Regions from separate parts of the Microbacterium sp. CIAB417 genome, predicted to be linked through region 2. Evidence: riboswitches for the same ligand, from Rfam matches in the RefSeq annotation. Region 2 holds a riboswitch; the other holds the start of a gene.
The links. Region 2 has a riboswitch for ZMP and ZTP ahead of glyA (serine hydroxymethyltransferase). Riboswitches for the same ligand answer to the same signal wherever they lie in the genome.

Region 1 (10,001 bases), on a different contig from region 2:
CGCCGAATCGTCCGGACGCCACCGCGACGCTGTCCGGGATGACGCTGGCGTCGACGACGCGCGAGAACCTCGCCCGCGCGGCGATCGAGGGCGTCCTCGGCGGGCTGGCCTACGGTCTGGACGCCATCCGGGCGCAGGGGGTCCGTGCCGAGCGCGTGCTTCTGATCGGCGGTGCGGCGCAGAGTCCCGCTGTCGCCTCCATCGCCGCGGAGGTCTTCGACGCACCGGTCGTCGTCCCCGCCCCCGGTGAGTACGTCGCTCTCGGCGCCGCCGTCCAGGCGGCGTGGGCCCTGACGGGCGAGCGTCCCACCTGGTGAGTCCACGCCGCCGCGCGGCGTGACAGGATGGGCGGATGCCGTCTCTGAAGAGCACGTCGTGATCCGCGGCCTCGCGGCCATGCAGGACCGCGGTTTCCGCTGGTTCTTCATCGCGAGGGCGATCACGCTGACCACCGGGTCGATGTCGTCGATCGCCCTCGCTTTCGCGGTGCTCGAGATCGACAACGACGCCCGATCGCTGTCATTCGTGCTGACGGCCTTCACGGTCAGCAACATCGTGTTCATCCTGTTCGGCGGCGTCGTCGCGGACCGGCTGCCCCGGGCGCTCATCATCCAGGGCTGCTACGTGATCGACATCCTCTCGGTCGGCACGATGGCGGCCCTGCTGTTCTCCGGAACCGCGACCGTCCCCCTGCTGGCGATCCTGTCCGTGGTCAACGGGGCATCGACGGCGTTCGTGATGCCCGCCATGCAGGGCATCATCCCGCAGCTCACGACGCCCGAGAATCTCCAGCAGGCCAACGCGATGCTGTCCTTCGTCCGCTCGGCGGTCACGATCGGAGGGCCCGTCGTCGCCGGCGTCCTCGTGGCGACGGCGGGGCCCGCCTGGGCCATGGTCGTCCAGGCGCTCGGCTGGATCGTCGCGATCCCGGTGCTCGCGCTGGTCAGACTGCCGCCGCCCGCCGCGTCCGGCGGCGCGACGCTGTTCCGCGACCTCCGCGTCGGGTGGAGCGAGTTCTGGAGCCGGACCTGGCTCTGGGCGATCGTTCTCGCCTTCATGGTCATGAACGCGATCCACGTGGGCGCGTGGAGCGTCGCCGGCCCCTACATCGCCAAGAACGACGAGCGCCTGGGCATCACGGGCTGGGGCTGGGTCGTGAGCGCCGAGGGCGTCGGCGTGCTGCTCATGACGCTCGTGCTCCTGTGGGTGCCGCTGAAGCGCCCCCTGCGCTTCGGCATGCTCGGCATGGCGACGTTCGCCATCCCGCTCACGATGCTCGGTGTGCATCCGGCAGCCGTTCTGCTCGCGATCGCCGCCTTCCTCGCCGGGGCGGGCATGGAGGTGTTCAGCACGGGCTGGAATGTCGCCATGATGGAGAACGTCCCCGTCGATCGGCTGTCCCGCGTCTCAAGCTACGACATGCTCGGCAGCTTCGTGGCGATCCCCATCGGCACGCTCGTCTACGGCTGGCTGATCACGCATGCGGACGTGACGACCGTGCTGGTGGCATCCGCCGTCGTGTACGCGGTCGTCGCTCTGGCCACCCTGGTCGTGCCGAGCGTGTGGCGGATGGGCCGGACCCGGACGACGGCCGAGGAACTGGCGGATTCATAGACATCCAGGCCAGACTGGTGCCATGAGCTTCGCCGCACTCCAGCCTCTCGCCGACCGCGCCGCCCTGTTCACCGCCCTCCGCCAGGACGCGCTCGTCAGCGCTACCGACGCTCTCGGCGAGCACCGCTGGGATGCCGATCTCAACGCGGGCACCCTGACGTTCACGGCGAACGACGATCCGGCCCGACAGCTCGTGACCCGCCCGCACCTGATCGCGACCCTCGCCCCCGGCCCGCGTTCCCTGCTGTGGGCCTGGGCGCACCCCCAGGGCGACGCTCAGGGCGTCGCCGCCCAGCTGCGCGAGTACGGCCAGCAGTACGGCATCGCCGAGCTCACCGAGGTGGAGCTGCCCTTCCCGGAGGATGCCGGGGACGACCTCGACGCCTGGATCGCCCAGGCGACGCACGTGATCGGCTCGGTCGCGGTCGAGATCACGGGCCGCTCTCCCTACTATTCGGCACCGGTGGGCGGCGGGACGCGAGCCGTCTTCCTGCTCGACGCACCCCTGAACGCGCTCACCGTCGCGGATGCCGTCGTCGCCGCTCCTCGTCTGCTCTCGACCCTCTCGCTGCCCGACGCGCGTTCCTCGGTGTGGGACGCGGCGCGACTGGCCGGCTGGAACCTGGAATGGACCGATGAGGCGTTCTCCGGGGCGGTCGTCAGCGATGCGTCCGGGTCTGCGACCTTCCGCTTCGACGAACAGGCCCGCATCACCGGAATCGAGGGCTCTGTGGACGGCGCGGCCGCCTGAGTCCGTTCGTTCCGGATCGCGCGTCGCTAGCATGAGCGCATGGCCGCTCTGGATCTCCTTCCCGCTGGCAAGACGTTCACCGAGTCCGAGATCGTCGTCTACGCCGACGCCGGCGGACGCACGCTCGACGACGCGATCCGCGAGGCGGACGTCCTCATCAGCTGCCCGCACGCCGGCGCGGCGATCCCCGCGGAGATCGCGGGCTTCCTCTCCCCCGCGCTGACACGGCGACTGCAGTACGACTTCACGGACGTCGCGACCGATGCGATCGTCCGGCGCTGGGCCTCGACAGACCCCCGGGTGGTCGCGGTCCTCAACCCCCATCCGCGCCTCGTGCGCGACCCCAACCGCGCCAAGCCGTCCGACATCGCGGCAGACCTGAGGGAGGCGATCGAGCGCACGCGCGCTGCCGGCCCCTGGCAGCGCGTCGACCTGACCGGCGTTGACGCGATCCGCCCCGTGACCTTCTCCTTCTTCCCGATTCTCGAAGTTCCGGAGACCCCCACCGAGCTGAAGGCGCTCGTCGACACGTTCGTCGAGGTCGCCGAACGCGGGCTGGGCGTCTACGAGCGCATCCGCGACGACCTGACCGAGCGCTTCATCGAGGATCGACGGACCAGGGGCGGGCGATTCACGCGCCTGTCGTTCCACGACACGATGAACACCACGACGACGAAGGACGGCGCCGTGGACGTCCCCCGTGACGAGAAGGATCGACTGCCGCGGGTCGTGGCGCTGTCGAACCGCGGAGACGACGCCGGCGAGGAACGGGACCCCGCGGACCCGCCGACCATGGGCCCGTCCCGCCTGCGCGCCCTCGCCGAGGCTCATCGCACCGCCTTCCGCGTCGACTCGGCCGCTGACGTGGCGCTCAACAGGCCGTATCTCGGCAGCCAGGAGATCCTCGCGGCCGGCGCCCGCTTCCGCGCCGTCGCCGCGGAGGACCCTGCGGCCGGAGGTCGGTTCGATGCGGTCCAGGCGGAGTTCCTGAGGGAGTACCTGCTCGGAGACGCCGCCGTGGCCGAGCTGCACCGACCGGGCACGGAATGGATCTCCGAGGACGCGGCGCACGTCGACGAGGTCGCTGCGGCATGCCGCCGCGCCTGGGATCTCTATCGACAGCGCGGAGTGTCCTGAACGACCCCGCCGCTCACCCTCCCCACAGCGCGCCGAACAGCGCACCCGCTCCGATCGTCGTGACGGCGAGGATCAGAGTCGGCAGGAAGAACGAATGGTCGACGAGCTTCGTGCCCAGCTTCGTCGTCCCCGAGGTGTCGAAGTTCGCCGCCGCGATCTGCGATCCGTTGGTCGGCAGCAGGTAGATGCCCGCGAACGCACCGGCCCACATGCCGCTGAGCAGGCCGAGCGGGATGCCCGCTGCCAGGCCGATCGGCACGATCGTCCTGGTCGCGGTCGACTGGCTCGTCGTGAGCACGCACACGAGGAAGACGCCCAGAGCGAAGATCCACGGTGCGGCGCCGACGAGCGCACCGATGCTCTCCGAGATGAGGTCCGCGTGCGCCGCGAGGAAGGTGTCGGTGAGCCAGGCGAGACCGAACAGGGCGATCGCGGACACCATTCCGGCGCGGAACACGGTCGCCGCCGGGACTTCGGCGACCTTGGGCCGGGACACGATCAGGATCACCGTTCCCACGAGGAACATGATGATCTCGATGATGGGAGTCATGCCGACCGGGTCTCCGTCCGCGTCCAACGGGCGGATCCCCTTGAACAGCCCGAACACAACGATCGCGAGGACACCGGTGAGGAAGATCAGCGCCGCGTTGCGCCCGGCGGAGGTCACGGTGACGTCCGCCTTCACCTCCGCCGCCCCCTGTCGCGGCGGTGCCAGCTCTCCGCTGGCGATCTTCGCCTGCACCTCCGGGTCGTCCGCGAGGTCCTTGCCGAGGCGGTTCACGACCAGCGAGCTGAGCACGATGCCGACCACAGCGGCGGGGATCGTCACCTTGAGGATGTCGATCAGCTCGAAGTCCCACGGCGGCACATCGGTGAGCGTGACCATGGCGGCCATGGCCGCCGACACCGGGCTGCAGGCGAGCGCGACTCCGGTCGCGACCACGGAGAGGGACAGCGGACGGGACGGCCGGATGCCGTTGCGGTAGGAGAGGTCCTGGATGACGGGAAGAAGCGGATAGAGGATGTTCGACGTCCCCGCACCCGCGGCGAAAAGGAAGGAGACCAGCGGGGCCACGAGCGTGATCTGCTTCGGACTGCGTGCGATGAGCCTGGCTGCGACCGAGACCATCCAGTCGATGCCGCCCGCGACCTGCATCATCGAGGCGGCGAGCACGACCGACAGGACGATGAGCAAGGCGTCGACCGGCGGCGATCCCGGTGAGAGCTGGAAGACGAAGACGAGGATCGCCACGCCTGCGCCGCCCCACAGGCCGAGGCCGACGCCGCTGGAGCGCGTCCCCATGACGATGCACCCGAGAACGACGAGCAGTTGCAGGATGAACAGCGCGATCTCCATGGACGCCCCCTCCGGTCGCGGCGAATCCGGCGTCAGGATATCGGTCGGCGGGCCTCGGCGCCATCATCCCGGCGGCACACCCGTTCCGCCTGCGCAGGAAGTATGCGAACCTGAGCATATGAGGAACGGCATCATCCGCTTCGGCGCGCTCTATGTCTTCAACATCGCTGTCCTGCTCATCATCGGACTGCTCCTGCCGACGGTCGCGGTCGGCTGGAACGCGCTCTGGGCGGCCGTGATCCTCACCCTCGGCGCCCTGTTCATCAAACCTGCGCTGCGTTCGCTGTTCCGCAGGGCGACCGCGAAGTCGGCCGCGGATCGCACCAGGGCGGGCGAGAAGACCGTGCAGTACGTGCTCGTCTATCTCGTCGAGCTCATCGTCTGGGCGCTCACCGTGTGGCTGAGCGGAGTCAGCATCGCCGGCTTCTTCTGGGGGTACGTGCTGCCGCCCCTGCTGCTACTCCTCGGCTGGGTGATCTACGACCGCATCGACGACAGCCTGCACCGCAAAGCCGGCGAGGTGTACGACCGGGTCACCGGCGGACGCCGGAGCACCTCGGAGACCGCTGCGCCTCCGGCACCGACGCAGACGACGCCGGAGGCCCGCCGCGAGGCCGAGGACGGGCTCACCCCCGAGCAGCGCCGGATGCTCGACGAGCTCTAGCCCGGACTCGAAACGCCGGCCCGGACTCGCCGGCCTCACACGCCGAAACCCACCTCGCTCGTTGAGCGACGAGCGGAGCGAGGAGTCGAAACGCGGTCACTGATGATCGACGACGACCGCCTTTCGGCTCACGGAGACCTGCGCGGAGCGAGCGATGCGAGTCGAACCGCGGCTCAACGATCGAAGGTGAGACGCTCCGCGGCCTCCACGACGTTCGTCATGAGAAGCGCGACGGTCATGGGGCCGACGCCGCCCGGGTTCGGAGACAGGAAGCCTGCGACCTCGGCCACGTCCGGATGCACATCCCCATGGACGCGGGTCTTGCCGGTCTCGGCATCCGTCTCGCGCGTGACGCCCACGTCCAGGACGGCGGCGCCCGGCTTGACGTCGTGGGCGCGGATGAGGTGCTTCACCCCCGCGCCCGCGACGATCACGTCCGCCTGACGCAGGTAGGGCGACATGTCCGGCGTCCCCGTGTGCACCTGCGTCACGGTGGCGTTGATGTCGCGACGCGTCAGCAGCAGTCCCATCGGACGTCCGATCGTCACTCCGCGCCCCACGACGACGACGTGCTTGCCCTTGAGGTCGTAGTCGTTGCGCAGCAGCAGCTCGATCACCCCGCGCGGAGTGCACGGCAGGGGCGTGGTGATCGGGGCGTTGACATTGAGCACCAGACGCCCGAGGTTCGTCGGGTGCAGCCCGTCGGCGTCCTTGGCCGGGTCGATGCGCTCCAGGATCGCGTCGGTGTCCAGGTGCTTCGGCAGCGGCAGTTGCACGATGTAGCCGTGGCAGGACGGATCGGCGTTGAGTTCGTCGATCAGCGCCTCGACCTGTTCCTGCGTGGCGTCGGCCGGCAGTTCGCGCTGGATCGAGTTCATCCCGATCGCCTCGGACTGCCGGTGCTTCATCCCGACGTACAACTGGGACGCCGGATCCGCCCCCACGAGCACCGTGGCGATGCCGGGGATCACGCCCCGAGCGCGCAGCGCCGCGACGCGCTCCGCGAGCTCCGCCTTGATCTCGGCCGAGGCGGCCTTGCCGTCCAGGACGACAGCGGTCACTGGGTCAGCCCCGGGTAGAGCGGGAAGGCCGCAGCGAGCGCGTCGACGCGCGCCTTCAGTGCGGCCACGTCGGCACCGGGCAGCAGCGCGAGCGCGATGATGTCCGCGACCTCGGTGAACTCGGCGTCCCCGAATCCGCGCGTGGCGAGCGCCGGCGTGCCGATGCGCAGGCCCGACGTCACCATCGGCGGACGCGGATCGTTCGGGACCGCATTCCGGTTGACGGTGATGTGGATGTCGTGCAGCAGGTCCTCGGCCTGCTTGCCGTCGATCTCGGCATCGCGCAGGTCGACGAGGACGAGATGCACGTCGGTGCCGCCGGAGCGGACCCGGATGCCGGCGTCCTGCACGTCCTGGCGGCCGAGACGCTCGGCGAGGAGGGCGGCGCCGCGGACCGTGCGCTCCTGACGCTCGCGGAACTCCGGCGTGCCGGCGATCTTGAACGCCGTGGCCTTCGCCGCGATCACGTGCATGAGCGGTCCGCCCTGCTGACCCGGGAACACCGCGGAGTTGATCTTCTTGGCCAGGTCGGCGTCGTTGGTGAGGATGAAACCGGAGCGCGGGCCGCCGATCGTCTTGTGCACCGTGGAGGACACGACGTGCGCGTGCGGCACGGGCGAGGGGTGCACGCCCGCGGCGACCAGACCGGCGAAGTGCGCCATGTCGACCCACAGGTACGCGCCCACCTCGTCGGCGATCTCGCGGAAGGCCGCGAAGTCGAGCTGACGCGGGTACGCCGACCAGCCGGCGATGATGACCTTCGGCTTGTGCTCGAGGGCGAGGCGCCGCACCTCGTCCATGTCCACGAGCGAGGTCTCAGGGTCGACGCCGTAGGCGACGATGTCGTACAGCCGCCCGGAGAAGTTGATCTTCATGCCGTGCGTGAGATGACCGCCGTGGTCGAGCGAGAGGCCGAGAAGCGTGTCGCCAGGGCGGGCGATCGCGTGCAGCACGGCGGCGTTGGCCGTGGCGCCGGAGTGCGGCTGGACGTTGGCGAACTCGGCGCCGAACAGATCCTTCGCGCGCTGGATCGCGAGTTCCTCCGCGACGTCCACCTCTTCGCAGCCGCCGTAGTAGCGGCGCCCGGGGTAGCCCTCGGCGTACTTGTTCGTGAGCACGGACCCCTGCGACTGCAGGACCGAGACGGGGACGAAGTTCTCGGAAGCGATCATCTCGAGATAACCGCGCTGGCGGTTCAGCTCCCGCTCGAGGACCTCGGCGATCTCCGGGTCGACTTCGGACAGCGGGGCGTTGAAGTACGGGTCGGTCATGGCTGCTCCTGATCTCACGGCGGAAGGGATTTCCTATCGGCCCAGGCGCGCGGTCGATTTCCATGAGAAGTCGCTCCCCGGTGGTACCCCACCCAGACGCCAGTCGCGACGTCTCGAGCATAGCGGATCGGATCGGTCCGGATGCTTGGATGTCGTCACGGTCACCGGTACGTTTTGTTCATGGTCCTTACTCTTGTCCCCCAGCCCGCGTCCGTGACCGAGGGCTCCGGAACGCTCGTGCTCTCCCCCGCCACGCGCATCGTCATCGTCGACGGCGCGGATGCCGCGGCATCCGTCCTCTCCGATGTGCTCGCCGCGCGCACCGGCCTGCGGCCGGATGTCGTCACGGACCCGCCGTCCGACGGCGACCTCGTCCTCCGCCGCACCGACGACGACGGCGAGTCGTACCGCCTCGAGATCGGCGCCCGCGTCGAGATCACCGGATCGGATGCCGGGCTGTTCTACGGCGTCCAGACCCTTCGTCAGCTGCTGCGCGTGAAGGACGGCGTCTGGTCGATCGCACGCGCCTCTATCGTCGACGCCCCGCGCTACGCGTACCGGGGCGTCATGCTCGACGTCGCCAGGACGTTCTTCGACGTCGCGACCGTCAAGGCGTTCATCGACCGCGCGTCATCGCTGAAGTTCAACCACCTGCACCTGCACCTCACCGACGATCAAGGCTGGCGCCTGCACATCGACAGCCGCCCGCTGCTGACGGAGAAGGCTGCGGGGACCTCCACGCTCGGTCGCCCTGGCGGCTTCTACACCAAGGACGACTTCCGCGAGATCGTCGGATACGCGGCCGCCCACCACATGGTCGTGGTCCCGGAGATCGACCTCCCAGGGCACACGCACGCGATCGGTCTGGCCTACCCGGATGTCGTCGAGGCTCCGGTCATGAACGACATGCTCCTGGCGCAGTCCGAGTCCCTGGGCCAGCCGCTCCCCGTGGCCGGTGAGCCCTACCTCGGCTGGGGAGTCGGACACTCCTCCGTGCGCATCCACGAGGACGCGACCTGGGAGTTCCTGCGCGACGTGCTCTCGGAAGTGGCGGAGATCGCCCCCGGCCCGTACCTGCACGTCGGCGGAGACGAGTGCCTGGGCACGCCCGCAGCCGATTTCGACGCATTCATCGAACGCGTCACGGCCCTCACCGCCGAGCTCGGGAAGACGCCGGTGGCCTGGCACGAGGCGGGATCCGCGCAGGTCGCCGAGGGCACCGTCGGCCAGTTCTGGGGAAGCAGCACGCCCACCGCGGAGCACGCCGAGCACACCCGCCGGTTCGCCGAGCGCGGCGGCCGCGTCATCCTGTCGCCGTCCACCCGCGCATATCTGGACATGAAGTACACCGCGGACTTCCCGCTGGGACTCACCTGGGCGGCGATCATCGACCTCGAGAGCGCCTACTCCTGGGAGCCGGAGGAGATCGTCCCCGGACTCGATGCCGAGGCGATCCTGGGTGTCGAGGGACCGCTGTGGTCCGAGACGATCCCGTCGCTCGCGGACATCGATCAGCTGTTCTTCCCGCGGGCGGCGGCGCTTGCTGAGATCGGATGGTCTCCGGCATCCGCCAAGGACTGGGCGTCGTTCCGCGACCGCGTAGGTGGGCTCGGCGCCGTGTGGGACGCGGAGGGCTGGGGAGGGCATCGCCCCTCCGAGATCGACTGGAGCCCGCGATGACCGCCACCGTGATCCATTCCGCCCGACTGGTCTCCTCCGGGTCCGACGTCGCGGACGCCTGGGTGCGCTTCGACGACGGTCTCGTCTCCGCGACCGGCACGGGTTCGTCGTGGACGGATGCCGAGGTCGTCGTCGACGCGACGCAGATCGCCGGTCCCGGGGCGATCCTGTCTCCCGGGTTCATCGACATCCACGGCCACGGGGGCGCGGGTGCGTCGTACGACGAGGGCGTCGAGGCGATCCGTACCGCCCGTGCCCTGCACCGCGCGCACGGCACCACGCGCGCCGTGCTGTCGCTCGTGACGGCCTCGCTGGACGACCTCGCTCGCCGCGCTTCCGAGATCGCCGACCTCACCGAGGCGGATCCCGAGATCCTCGGTTCGCACCTCGAAGGCCCCTTCCTGGATCCCGGGCATCAGGGAGCCCACGAGCCGTCGCTGCTGCGGGCGCCGATCGCCGCCGACGT
Region 2 (10,001 bases):
CATATCGAGGTACACCGCGTCGGCGGGGGAGAGGATGAGGCCTCCGCCGCGCTCGACGAAGCCGCGGGCCTTCTCGTCGGTGCCGTCCACGGGGCGCACGAAGCCCCAGTACTGCCCGATCGTTCCGCCCGCGAGGTGCGCGGCGCTGCCCGCTTCGTGCCAGGCGACGGAGGTTTTGCCGAGCGACGCCACGAGCGCGGTGACCTCCGCGAGCGCCTGGTCGTAGTCGTCGCGCGAGGTGCCGAGGGCCTCGTCGCCGCCGACGTGCAGGAAGGGTCCCGGCGTCAGTGCGGCCAGTTCGGTGAACACGTCGCGCAGGAATGCGCTCGTCTCCGCATCGCCGATGCGCAGCGACGAGAAGCCGACGCCGAAGCCGGTGTACGCCTGCCCCGCGACGGGCAGACCGCCGCCGAACTGCGCGGCCGTCTCCTCCAGCTCGGCGCTGACGACGGGAACGTGCGCGATCTCGGGGTACGCGAGCCCCACGGCGTGCGTGTGTCCCGGCACGTCGAACTCGGGGATCACCGTGATGTGACGCGAGGCCGCCGCATCCAGGATCCGCTGCCAATCGGCGCGCGAGTAGCAGCCGCCCGCATCGCCCAGGGCCGCCGAATCCGAGGCGTGCTCGGCCAGCCGCGGTCGCGAATCGAGCGCGAGTCGCCACCCCTGGTCGTCGCTGAGGTGCAGGTGCAGCACGTTGAGCTTGAGCTCCGCCATCCGATCGAGGAGGCGCTCGACGACGTCGACGGCGAAGAAGTGCCGGGCGACGTCGAGCATCAGCCCGCGGTGGACGAACCGCGGTGCGTCGTCGATCACCACGGCCGGCCACACCCAACCCTGCCGGGTCGGTGCCAGCAACTGCAGCAGCGTGTGCACGCCGTGCTGCAGGCCGGCGGCATCGGATGCGGTGAGCTCCACCGCGTCCGCATCGATCCGAAGCCGGTACGACTCCGCCGCACCCTCGCCGTCGATGCGCAGGCGGACGGCGCCGTCCGAGGCGGTGACCGGCGACAGTCCCGTGCGGCGGCGCAGTCGTCCGGTCAGGAGAGCGACCGCACCCGCCTCACCGGCGATGGAGAGCGCCTCCGTGACCGCGAACGCGCCGTCGCCGAGGGCGACGGACGCCGGTCGCGGAACCAGGCCGGTTGACATGTAAGGAACCTTAACAAACCCGCCTCCGGTGCACCACGTGTTCGCCGCGGCGGTGCCGGGCGTTCAGGTGTGCCTCGCGTCCACGTCCGGTATGCTCGATGCCGTCGCGACTGGCGTTGAGGTGGATGACCACCGGGGAGCGACCGACACGGTATTCGGCCGTACGCCTGGGCCGATACGGAACCCATCTGTCCGAAACCGTCGTCAGGGAGAGTCATGACCGACCCGTACTTCAACGCCCCCCTCGCAGAGGTCGACCCCGAGATCGCCCAGGTGCTCGAGCGCGAACTCGAGCGTCAGCGCGGCTACCTCGAGATGATCGCGTCCGAGAACTTCGTGCCCGTCTCGGTGCTGCAGTCGCAGGGCTCCGTGCTCACCAACAAGTACGCCGAGGGCTACCCCGGCCGCCGCTACTACGGCGGCTGCGAAGAGGTGGACGTCGCCGAGGAGCTCGCGATCGCCCGCGCCAAGTCCCTCTTCGGTGCCGGCTTCGCGAACGTGCAGCCGCACTCCGGTGCCTCCGCCAACGCGGCGGTGCTGCACGCGATCGCCCGTCCCGGCGACACGCTGCTGGGCCTCTCGCTCGACCAGGGCGGTCACCTCACGCACGGCATGAAGATCAACTTCTCCGGCCGGCTCTACAACATCGTCGCCTACGGCGTCGACCCCGAGACCAGTGTCATCGACATGGACGAGGTGCACCGCCTCGCCGTCGAGCACAAGCCGAAGGTCATCATCGCCGGCTGGTCCGCGTACCCGCGCCAGCTCGACTTCGCGCGCTTCCGCGAGATCGCCGACGAGGTCGGTGCGTACCTCTGGGTGGACATGGCGCACTTCGCCGGCCTCGTCGCCGCGGGTGTGCACCCGAACCCCGTTCCGTACGCGCACGTCGTCTCCTCGACCGTGCACAAGACGATCGGTGGCCCCCGCTCGGGCTTCATCCTCACGAACGACGAGGATCTCGCGAAGAAGATCAACACCGCGGTCTTCCCGGGCCAGCAGGGCGGTCCGCTCATGCACGTGATCGCCGCCAAGGCGACCGCGTTCAAGCTCGCGGCGACCCCCGAGTTCAAGGAGCGCCAGGAGCGCACGGTCCGCGGCGCGGCGATCCTCGCCGACCGGCTCGCGCAGCAGGACGTGAAGGATGCGGGCATCGCGGTGCGCTCGGGCGGCACCGACGTGCACCTGGTTCTCGTCGATCTCCGCGAGGCGGCCATCGACGGCAAGCAGGCCGAAGACCTCCTGCACGAGATCCACATCACGGTCAACCGCAACGCGGTGCCCAACGACCCGCGTCCGCCGATGGTCACCTCGGGTCTGCGCATCGGCACGCCGGCGCTCGCGACCCGCGGTTTCGGCGACGCCGAGTTCACCGAGGTCGCCGACATCATCGCGCTCGCGCTGCTTCCCGGCGCCGACGTCGCGGCGCTGCGCACGCGCGTCGCCGCGCTGACCGCCGCGTTCCCGCTGTACCCCGACCTGCAGCAGTGATCGGAACGGATGCGGCAGCACCGGGTGTTGCCGCATCCGTATCCCTACGTGCATAGTGATTGAGTACCCTCGGTCGCGACGCTGCGCTCCTCGCGCAGGCCGGCGCGTGTTCGGGGCGGGCTCGAAGAGGAGACGATAATGACCGCGATCACACTCGACGGCGTCCGCACCGCGGCCGCGATCAAGGAAGAGCTCGCCGCGCGCGTGGCGGCGCTCGCCGAGCGGGGAGTGGTTCCCGGCATCGCCACGGTGCTGGTGGGGGCGGACCCCGCCTCGCAGCTGTACGTGGGAATGAAGCACAAGCAGTCCGTCGCGATCGGGATGAACTCGATCCAGCGTGAGCTTCCCGCGGATGCCACGCAGGAAGACGTCGAAGCGTTGATCGACGAGCTCAACGCCGACCCGACCTGCCACGGCTACATCGTGCAGCTGCCGCTGCCGAAGCACCTCGACACGGATCGCATCCTCGAACGGATCGACCCCGACAAGGATGCGGACGGCCTGCACCCGACCAACCTCGGCCGCCTGGTGCTGAACGTGAACACGCCGATCACCTCGCCGCTGCCGTGCACGCCGCGCGGTGTGATCGAGCTGCTGCAGCGCAACGGCTACGACCTGGCGGGCAAGCACGTCGTCGTCGTCGGTCGTGGCGTCACCATCGGCCGCTCGATCGGGCTCCTGCTGACGCGCCGCGACATCAACGCGACCGTGACCCTCACCCACACCGGCACGGCGGATCTCCCGTTCCACCTCGCGCAGGCGGACGTCGTCGTCGCGGCCGCCGGCGTCAAGCACCTCGTGCGCGCCGAGCACCTGCGCGCGGGGGTGGCGGTGCTGGATGTCGGCGTCACGCGCGAGACGCATCCGGAGACGGGCAAGAGCATCGTCTACGGCGATGTGCACCCCGACGTCGTGGAGGTCGCCGGGTACGTGTCACCGAACCCCGGCGGCGTGGGCCCGATGACGGTGGCCCTGCTGCTGACGAACGTCGTCGAGGCCGCGGAGCGCGCGGCGGGGCTCTGACCCGCCACGGCACAGCTCAGTCGCGACGCAACTCAGCCGATGCTGCGGGCTCCGGCGGATGGAGACGGTCCAGGAGCGGTTCGTGGCGGAGCTGTGCACGCGCGCCCGCGGTAACCTGCCGGTGATCTCGGACTGAGACGATCGGGCCATGCTCACCCTGCGCGGCGCACGCCGCATCCTCGTCGATCGTCAGACCGAGCGGGAGGGCGACCTCGTGCTCGACGGCGGAGTGGTGTCGGCATCCGCGCCGGCCGAGGCGATGGGCGAGCAGCTCGATGTGTCGGGCTGCGTCGTGACGCCGGGACTGATCAATGCGCACCACCATCTCCTGCAGACCGGCTTCCGCACGCTGCCCGCAACCCGCGGCGTGCCGATGCGGGACTGGCTGCCGGCGATGGCGGCCGCCTACGCCGACGCCGGCATCGACGCGTCCCTCACCGGGGCCACGGCGGCCGCGGGCATCGCGGAGTCGCTGTTGAGCGGGGTGACGACGGTGGCGGATCACCAGCTGAACTGGCCGGACCCGGCGCGCTCGCCGCATCCCGTCGACGACACGGTCGCGATCGCCCGATCGGTGGCGGATGCGGCCGCCGAGCTGGGCGCCAGGCTCGTCTTCGTGCGGGGCTCGGCCCGAGACGCTCCGGAGGCGGCGGAGGCGAGCGCGCGCGCCATCGCCGCCCACTTCCTCACGCCGGATGCGGGCGGGGTGCGCGCCGACGGCATGCTGCAGCTCGCGGTGGGGCCCGCGGGCGTGCACTCCGATGGTGAGGAGACGTTCCGGGCGCTGGGTGCGGTCGCGCGCGAGTACGGACTTCGCCGTCGCACGCAGGCGAACGAGCAGGTCGACACCCAGATCGCGCTGGAGCGCTACGGCCGGCGGCCCCTGGACCTCCTGGAGGAGTGGGGCTGGGTCGCACCCGATGTCACGATCGCGCACCTCTGCGATGTGACCGACGCCGAGATCGACCGCCTGGCCGCGGCGGGCGTCACCGCGACGCACGCCCCGGGTTGCGACGTGCCGATGGGATGGGGCATCGCGCCCGTCGCGCGGATGCGGGATGCCGGCATCCGCGTGGGGCTCGGCACCTCCGGCGGCGGCTCCAACGACGCCGGACACCTGCTGGCCGACGCACGGCTGGCGCTGCAGGTGTCGGCGCTCGTGGGGCCGCAGCTCGACGCGCGAGACGTCCTGGAGATGGCGACGGCCGGTTCGGCGGCAGGGCTCGGCCGGCCCGAGCTCGGCCACCTGAGGCCGGGAGCGGCCGCGGACGTGTGCGTCTGGGACGTGGACACGGTGGCGGATGCGGGTGTCGCGGACCCCGTGGCGGGACTGCTCTGGACCGCCCCCGGACGCAGGCCCCGGCACGTGATCGTCGCGGGGCGTGTGGTCGTGCGCGACTACCGTCTCGTGCAGGGTGACGAGCGCGAGATCGTCGAACGGCTGCGCACGCGGGTCGGCCGCTGAGCAGCGTCCGCGCGCTCAGAGATCGAGCACGATCCGTTCGCACGCCGCCCGCGAGACGCAGACCATCATGACGGTCGAGTCACGCTGCTCGATCGGGGTGAGCACCGAGTCCCGGTGCTCGATGTCGCCCTCGAGCACCGGTACCTCGCACGTGCCGCATGTGCCGCGGCGGCAGCTCGACAGCACGAGTGTGTCGGGTGACTGCTCGCGGATCGCGTCGAGCACCGACTGCTCGGGAGCGACCACGACGACATCGCCGCTCATGGCCAGCTCCACCTCGAACGGGTCCGGCCACACCGGCGCCCCGAACTCCTTGGCCTCGAATCGCTCGACGTGCAGCGCACGCTCGTCCACACCCGCATCCAGCGCGTCCAGCATCCGCTTCGGGCCGCACGCGAACACGGCCGTGCGTTCGTCGACGGATGCGGCCAGCGCGTCGATGTCGAGGCGGGCGCCCTCGTCGCCGGCGTGGATGCGCACGCGGTCGCCGTACGTCTCGGCGAGCTCCGCGGCGAACGCCATGTTGGCGCGTGAGCGCCCCGCGTAGTCCAGCTCCCACTCCGCGCCGGCGGTCTCGGCCGCGGCGGCCATCGCTCGGATCGCCGTGATGCCGATCCCACCCGCGACGAACCGATAGCGCGTGCCGGGGGAGAGCTCGAACGGGAAGTGATTGCGGGGTCCGCGCACACGCACACGCGTGCCGACCTCGAGCTCGTCGTGCACGCGCACGGATCCGCCGCGCCCGCCCGTCTCGCGCAGCACCGCGATGCGCCATCGCCCGCGCTCCGCCGTGTCGCCGCACAGCGAGTACTGGCGCTCCACCGGGCCGGTGCCGTCGGCATCCGGAAGGATCACGTCGAGGTGGGATCCGGGGGTCCACGCGGGCAGATCGCGCCCGTTCGGAGACGCCAGGTCGAAGGCGACGACGTCGTCGGCGAGCGCTGTGCGCTCCACCACGACGAGATCGCGTTCGACGTCGCTGAAGTAACTCACAGCGCGCCACGCTAATCGGCCCGTGTGACGAGCAGATGACGCGAGACGCGTTACCGGCGGGAAACGCGAGCCGGATACGGTCGGCGCTGGTGCCGGACGGCGCCGGAGAGGCAGCACCATGACCGAGTCGCCGCAGTCCACGATGATCGATCGGATCGCGGGGGCCACACTCGCGGACGGTTCCCGCGTCGACGTTGTGATCGAGGACGCCCGTGTCGCCGCCGTGACGCCGGCGGATCCCGTGTTCGCAGCCGGTGCGCGCGACCTCTCCGGATACGTGCTCCTTCCCGCGGCCGCAGAGCCGCACGCGCACCTCGACAAGGCGCTCAGCTGGGACGCCATCCGCTCGCCCATGGGCGATCTGCGCGCCGCGATCTCGGCGTGGCGGGTCTACGCCGAGACGATGACGGTGGCGGACGCGGCCGCGCGGGCTCGCGCGCAGGTGCTCCGGATGCTCGGCAACGGCACGACCGCCATCCGCACGCACGTCGACGTGCTGCTGGGAAATGAGCCACTGCGGGGTGTGGAGGCGCTCGTGGCGGTGCGGGAGGAGCTGGCCGCACTCGTGGACATCGAGATCGTCGCCCTCGCCGGCCCCGACGTGTCGACCGCGCACCTCGAGGCGGCACTGGATGCGGGTGCCGATGCCGTCGGAGGGGCCTCGCACCTCGCCGACGATCCGATCGCGGACCTCCACCGCCTGCTCGATGTCGCCGAGCGCCGAGGCGTTCCCGTCGACCTGCACACGGATGAGGGACTCGCGGCCGCCGTCACCCTCGACGCCTACGCCCGACGCACCCGCGGGTGGCCGCAGAACCGCTCCGCGGGGCACTGTGTGCGACTGGGCACCCTCGACGAGCCCGCGCGCGATCAGGTCATCGCCGAGGTCGTCGCGTCGGGCGTGGGCATCATCGCCAACCCCATCACCAACCTGTCGTTGCAGGGGTGGGGCGTCCCCGTGGCGACGCCCCGCGGCATCGCGCCTGCCCGGGCGCTGCTGGCCGCGGGTGCGCGGTTCGCCGCCGGCGCCGACAACGTGCGCGACCCGTTCAACCCGCTCGGCCGCGGTGACGCGCTGGAGACCGCGATGCTCCTCGTCGTCGCCGCGCACCTCACCGCAGGCGAGGCGTACACCGCGGTGTCCACCGGTGCGAGGGAGGTCATGGGGCTGCCCGAAGCGGGAGTCGCGGTCGGCGCCCGCGCGGATCTGCTCGCCGTGCGCGCGGACTCGCTCGTGCAGGCGATCGCCGAAGCGCCGGCGGATCGCCTCGTGATCCGCGGTGGGCGCATCGTGGCGGCCACCGCGACCGAGGGCTGGGTCGCCGCCCCCTGATCGCAAACCGCGTGTTGCGTGCGCGAAACATGAGCGGCGCATGATGATCGCGGGCCACGGCCTCTGCGCGGCGAGTGACTCATCACCCGGCTCGTCGCGCTCCTTCGTCGGGAGATGCACGCGAAGGAGGATTCCTATGACCGCACCCGATTACGCCGCCCTCGAGGCGGAGCTGCGCGACCTGCTGGGTCCGCGCGGCGTCTCCAGCGACATGCGTCAGCGCGAGAAGGCGTCTGTCGACGGTGCGCGGATGTCGCCGATCATCGCCGAGCTGCTGCCGTTAGGGATCGCCGACCTGGTCGCTTTCCCGACGACCGCTCAGGAGATCGCGGACGTCGTCGGCCTCGCCGCACGTCACGGTGTGGCCATCACGCCACGCGGCAAGGGGACCGGCAACTACGGTCAGGCGATCCCCATGCCGGGCGGACTCGTGCTCGACACCTCGCGCGCCCGCACGATCGTCGAGGTGGGCGACGGCTGGATCACGGCGGATGCGGGCGCGCCCATGAACGCGCTCGAGGCCGCCGCCCGCGCGGCCGGCCAGCAGCTGTGGATGTACCCGTCGACCGTGCACACCACGATCGGCGGATTCCTCGCGGGCGGCTCCGGTGGAACGGGAACCATCGCCCACGGCTCGAACGACATGGGGTTTGTGCTCGCGCTCGACGTCGCCACGCCCGCATCCGGCGGCGCCCTGCGACACGTGGAGGGCGACGAAGCGCAGGGCTTCGTGCACAACTACGGCACCGCGGGCATCATCACCCGCGCCACCGTGCGCCTCGAGCCGCTGCAGGAGTGGCGGGGTCTCTACGCCTCGTTCCCCGACTTCTCCGGCGCCCTGTCCGTGCTGCGGACGCTCGGTCGGATGACCCCCGCGCCGCGACTCGTGTCGGCGGACACCCCGCACATCACCGCCCAGCTGCCACCCGACCAGGCGTTTCCCGCGGGGCGCAGCTCACTGCGCATGATCGCCGACGCCGGCATCCTCGACGACGCGATCGCCCTCATCGAGCAGGCCGGCGGGCGGATCGAGGATGTGCGGGAGGGGCCGGGCGTCAGCGCCGCCATCTCCGTGCTCAGCTACAACCACCCGATCGAGTGGCTGCAGAAGTCCGAGCCGGGCGTGTACTTCCACGTCGAGGTGTCCGGTGACGCGCTGGTGGAGCGCATCGACGAGGTGCACGCCGTCTACCCCGGCGGCCAGCTGCACATCGAGGCGGGCCACACCGTTCCGATCGGGATGCTGGCGGGCGTCTACGAGAGCCCGGAGGCCGTCTACGCCGGCATCGAACGACTCGGCGAACTGGGCGTCGGCGTGCACAACCCGCACCAGTGGAACGTCGACTTCCGCCTCGCCGAGACGGTGGAGCTTGCGCGGCAGACCGACCCGCAGGGGTTGCTGAACCCGGGCAAGCTCAACCCCGACTACGCCGGCCCGACCAAGGGGGCGATCCGATGACGGCGGTGTCGCGGCGTTGGGACGACCTCTCCGGGCCGGCACTGGTCGCGGCCACAAGCGACCGATCGATCGCCGTCGTGCCGATCGGGGCGATCGAGCACCACGGTCCGCACCTGCCGCTGCGCACCGACACCCTGATCGCCGAGGCGGTCGCGACCGCTGCCGTCGAGCGCGTCGCCGCGCAGGGGGTGGATGCGTGGCTGCTCCCGACGCTCGCGTACGCGAAGTCCGATGAGCACTACTGGGCGCCCGGAACCCTCTGGATGGAGGGGACGACCCTGCTGCAGCAGCTCATCGAGATCGGCCGCTCCATCGCGCAGACGCCGGTGCGTACGGTGGCCTTCGTCAACGGACACGGCGGCAACGTCATGCTGCTCGGCTGGGTCAACAGGGAGCTCCGCCGCCGATTCGGGCTGCGCTCGTTCTCCATGGGCTCGGGTGCGGGCGTCGCGGGCGACGGACGGGACGGCCGGCCCGACGAGCTCGGTCAGGGCATCCATGCCGGTTGGGGGGAGACATCGGTCGTCATGCACCTCGCGCCGCACCTCGTGGCGGAGGAGCTTCCGCCACGCAATGTGCCCGAGCGCGTCGCGGGGCTGACCCACATCGGCTTCAATGCCAAGCCCGTGATGTTCGGATGGACGAGCGACGACTTCGGCGCCGACGGCGTGATCGGGGATCCCACCGGCGCGAACGCCGAGGACGGGCGGCGGATCTTCGAGGCCGGCGTCGACTTCGTGGCGGAGGCGCTCATCGAGATCGACGGATTCGAGTTCGCATGACCGACCCTCCCGCATCCGACATCGTCGCCCTCCGGGTGCCGCGCATCGACGTGGCCACCGACCCGGTGCACGCCGACGACCCGCCGCGCGATCCGCTCGCGCTCGCGGCGTCGTGGCTGCCCGGCGACGGTGAGGAGCGCGCGTTGATGACGCTCTCCACGGTCGACGAGGACGGCTTCCCTCGCGCGCGCACCGTCATGCTCACGGAGTTCGACGGGGAGCGTTTCTTCTTCCACACGGATGCGGCGAGCCGGAAGGTGCGGGACCTCAGCCTCAACCCGCGGGTCGCGTTGACCGTGCTGT

Region 1: another riboswitch for ZMP and ZTP. It lies ahead of glyA (serine hydroxymethyltransferase); the one in region 2 lies ahead of glyA (serine hydroxymethyltransferase).

What each region holds. Positions count from the first base shown of each region.
Region 1 is NZ_JAHZUT010000006.1:218,259-228,259, reverse strand. Features, by position in the region: gene xylB (xylulokinase) at 1-317, shown strand, start outside; gene KYX17_RS24650 (MFS transporter) at 376-1,614, shown strand; gene KYX17_RS24645 (DUF6882 domain-containing protein) at 1,637-2,365, shown strand; gene KYX17_RS24640 (N-formylglutamate amidohydrolase) at 2,405-3,502, shown strand; gene KYX17_RS24635 (anaerobic C4-dicarboxylate transporter) at 3,516-4,859, opposite strand; gene KYX17_RS24630 (hypothetical protein) at 4,978-5,523, shown strand; gene KYX17_RS24625 (bifunctional methylenetetrahydrofolate dehydrogenase/methenyltetrahydrofolate cyclohydrolase) at 5,697-6,584, opposite strand; gene glyA (serine hydroxymethyltransferase) at 6,581-7,855, opposite strand; ZMP/ZTP riboswitch at 7,888-7,972, opposite strand; gene KYX17_RS24615 (beta-N-acetylhexosaminidase) at 8,036-9,535, shown strand; gene KYX17_RS24610 (N-acetylglucosamine-6-phosphate deacetylase) at 9,532-10,001, shown strand, end outside.
Region 2 is NZ_JAHZUT010000002.1:792,012-802,012, forward strand. Features, by position in the region: gene KYX17_RS10365 (family 20 glycosylhydrolase) at 1-1,152, opposite strand, end outside; ZMP/ZTP riboswitch at 1,249-1,332, shown strand; gene glyA (serine hydroxymethyltransferase) at 1,369-2,643, shown strand; gene KYX17_RS10375 (bifunctional methylenetetrahydrofolate dehydrogenase/methenyltetrahydrofolate cyclohydrolase) at 2,782-3,666, shown strand; gene KYX17_RS10380 (amidohydrolase family protein) at 3,815-5,131, shown strand; gene KYX17_RS10385 (PDR/VanB family oxidoreductase) at 5,147-6,124, opposite strand; gene KYX17_RS10390 (amidohydrolase family protein) at 6,243-7,457, shown strand; gene KYX17_RS10395 (FAD-binding oxidoreductase) at 7,594-8,916, shown strand; gene KYX17_RS10400 (creatininase family protein) at 8,913-9,698, shown strand; gene KYX17_RS10405 (pyridoxamine 5'-phosphate oxidase family protein) at 9,695-10,001, shown strand, end outside.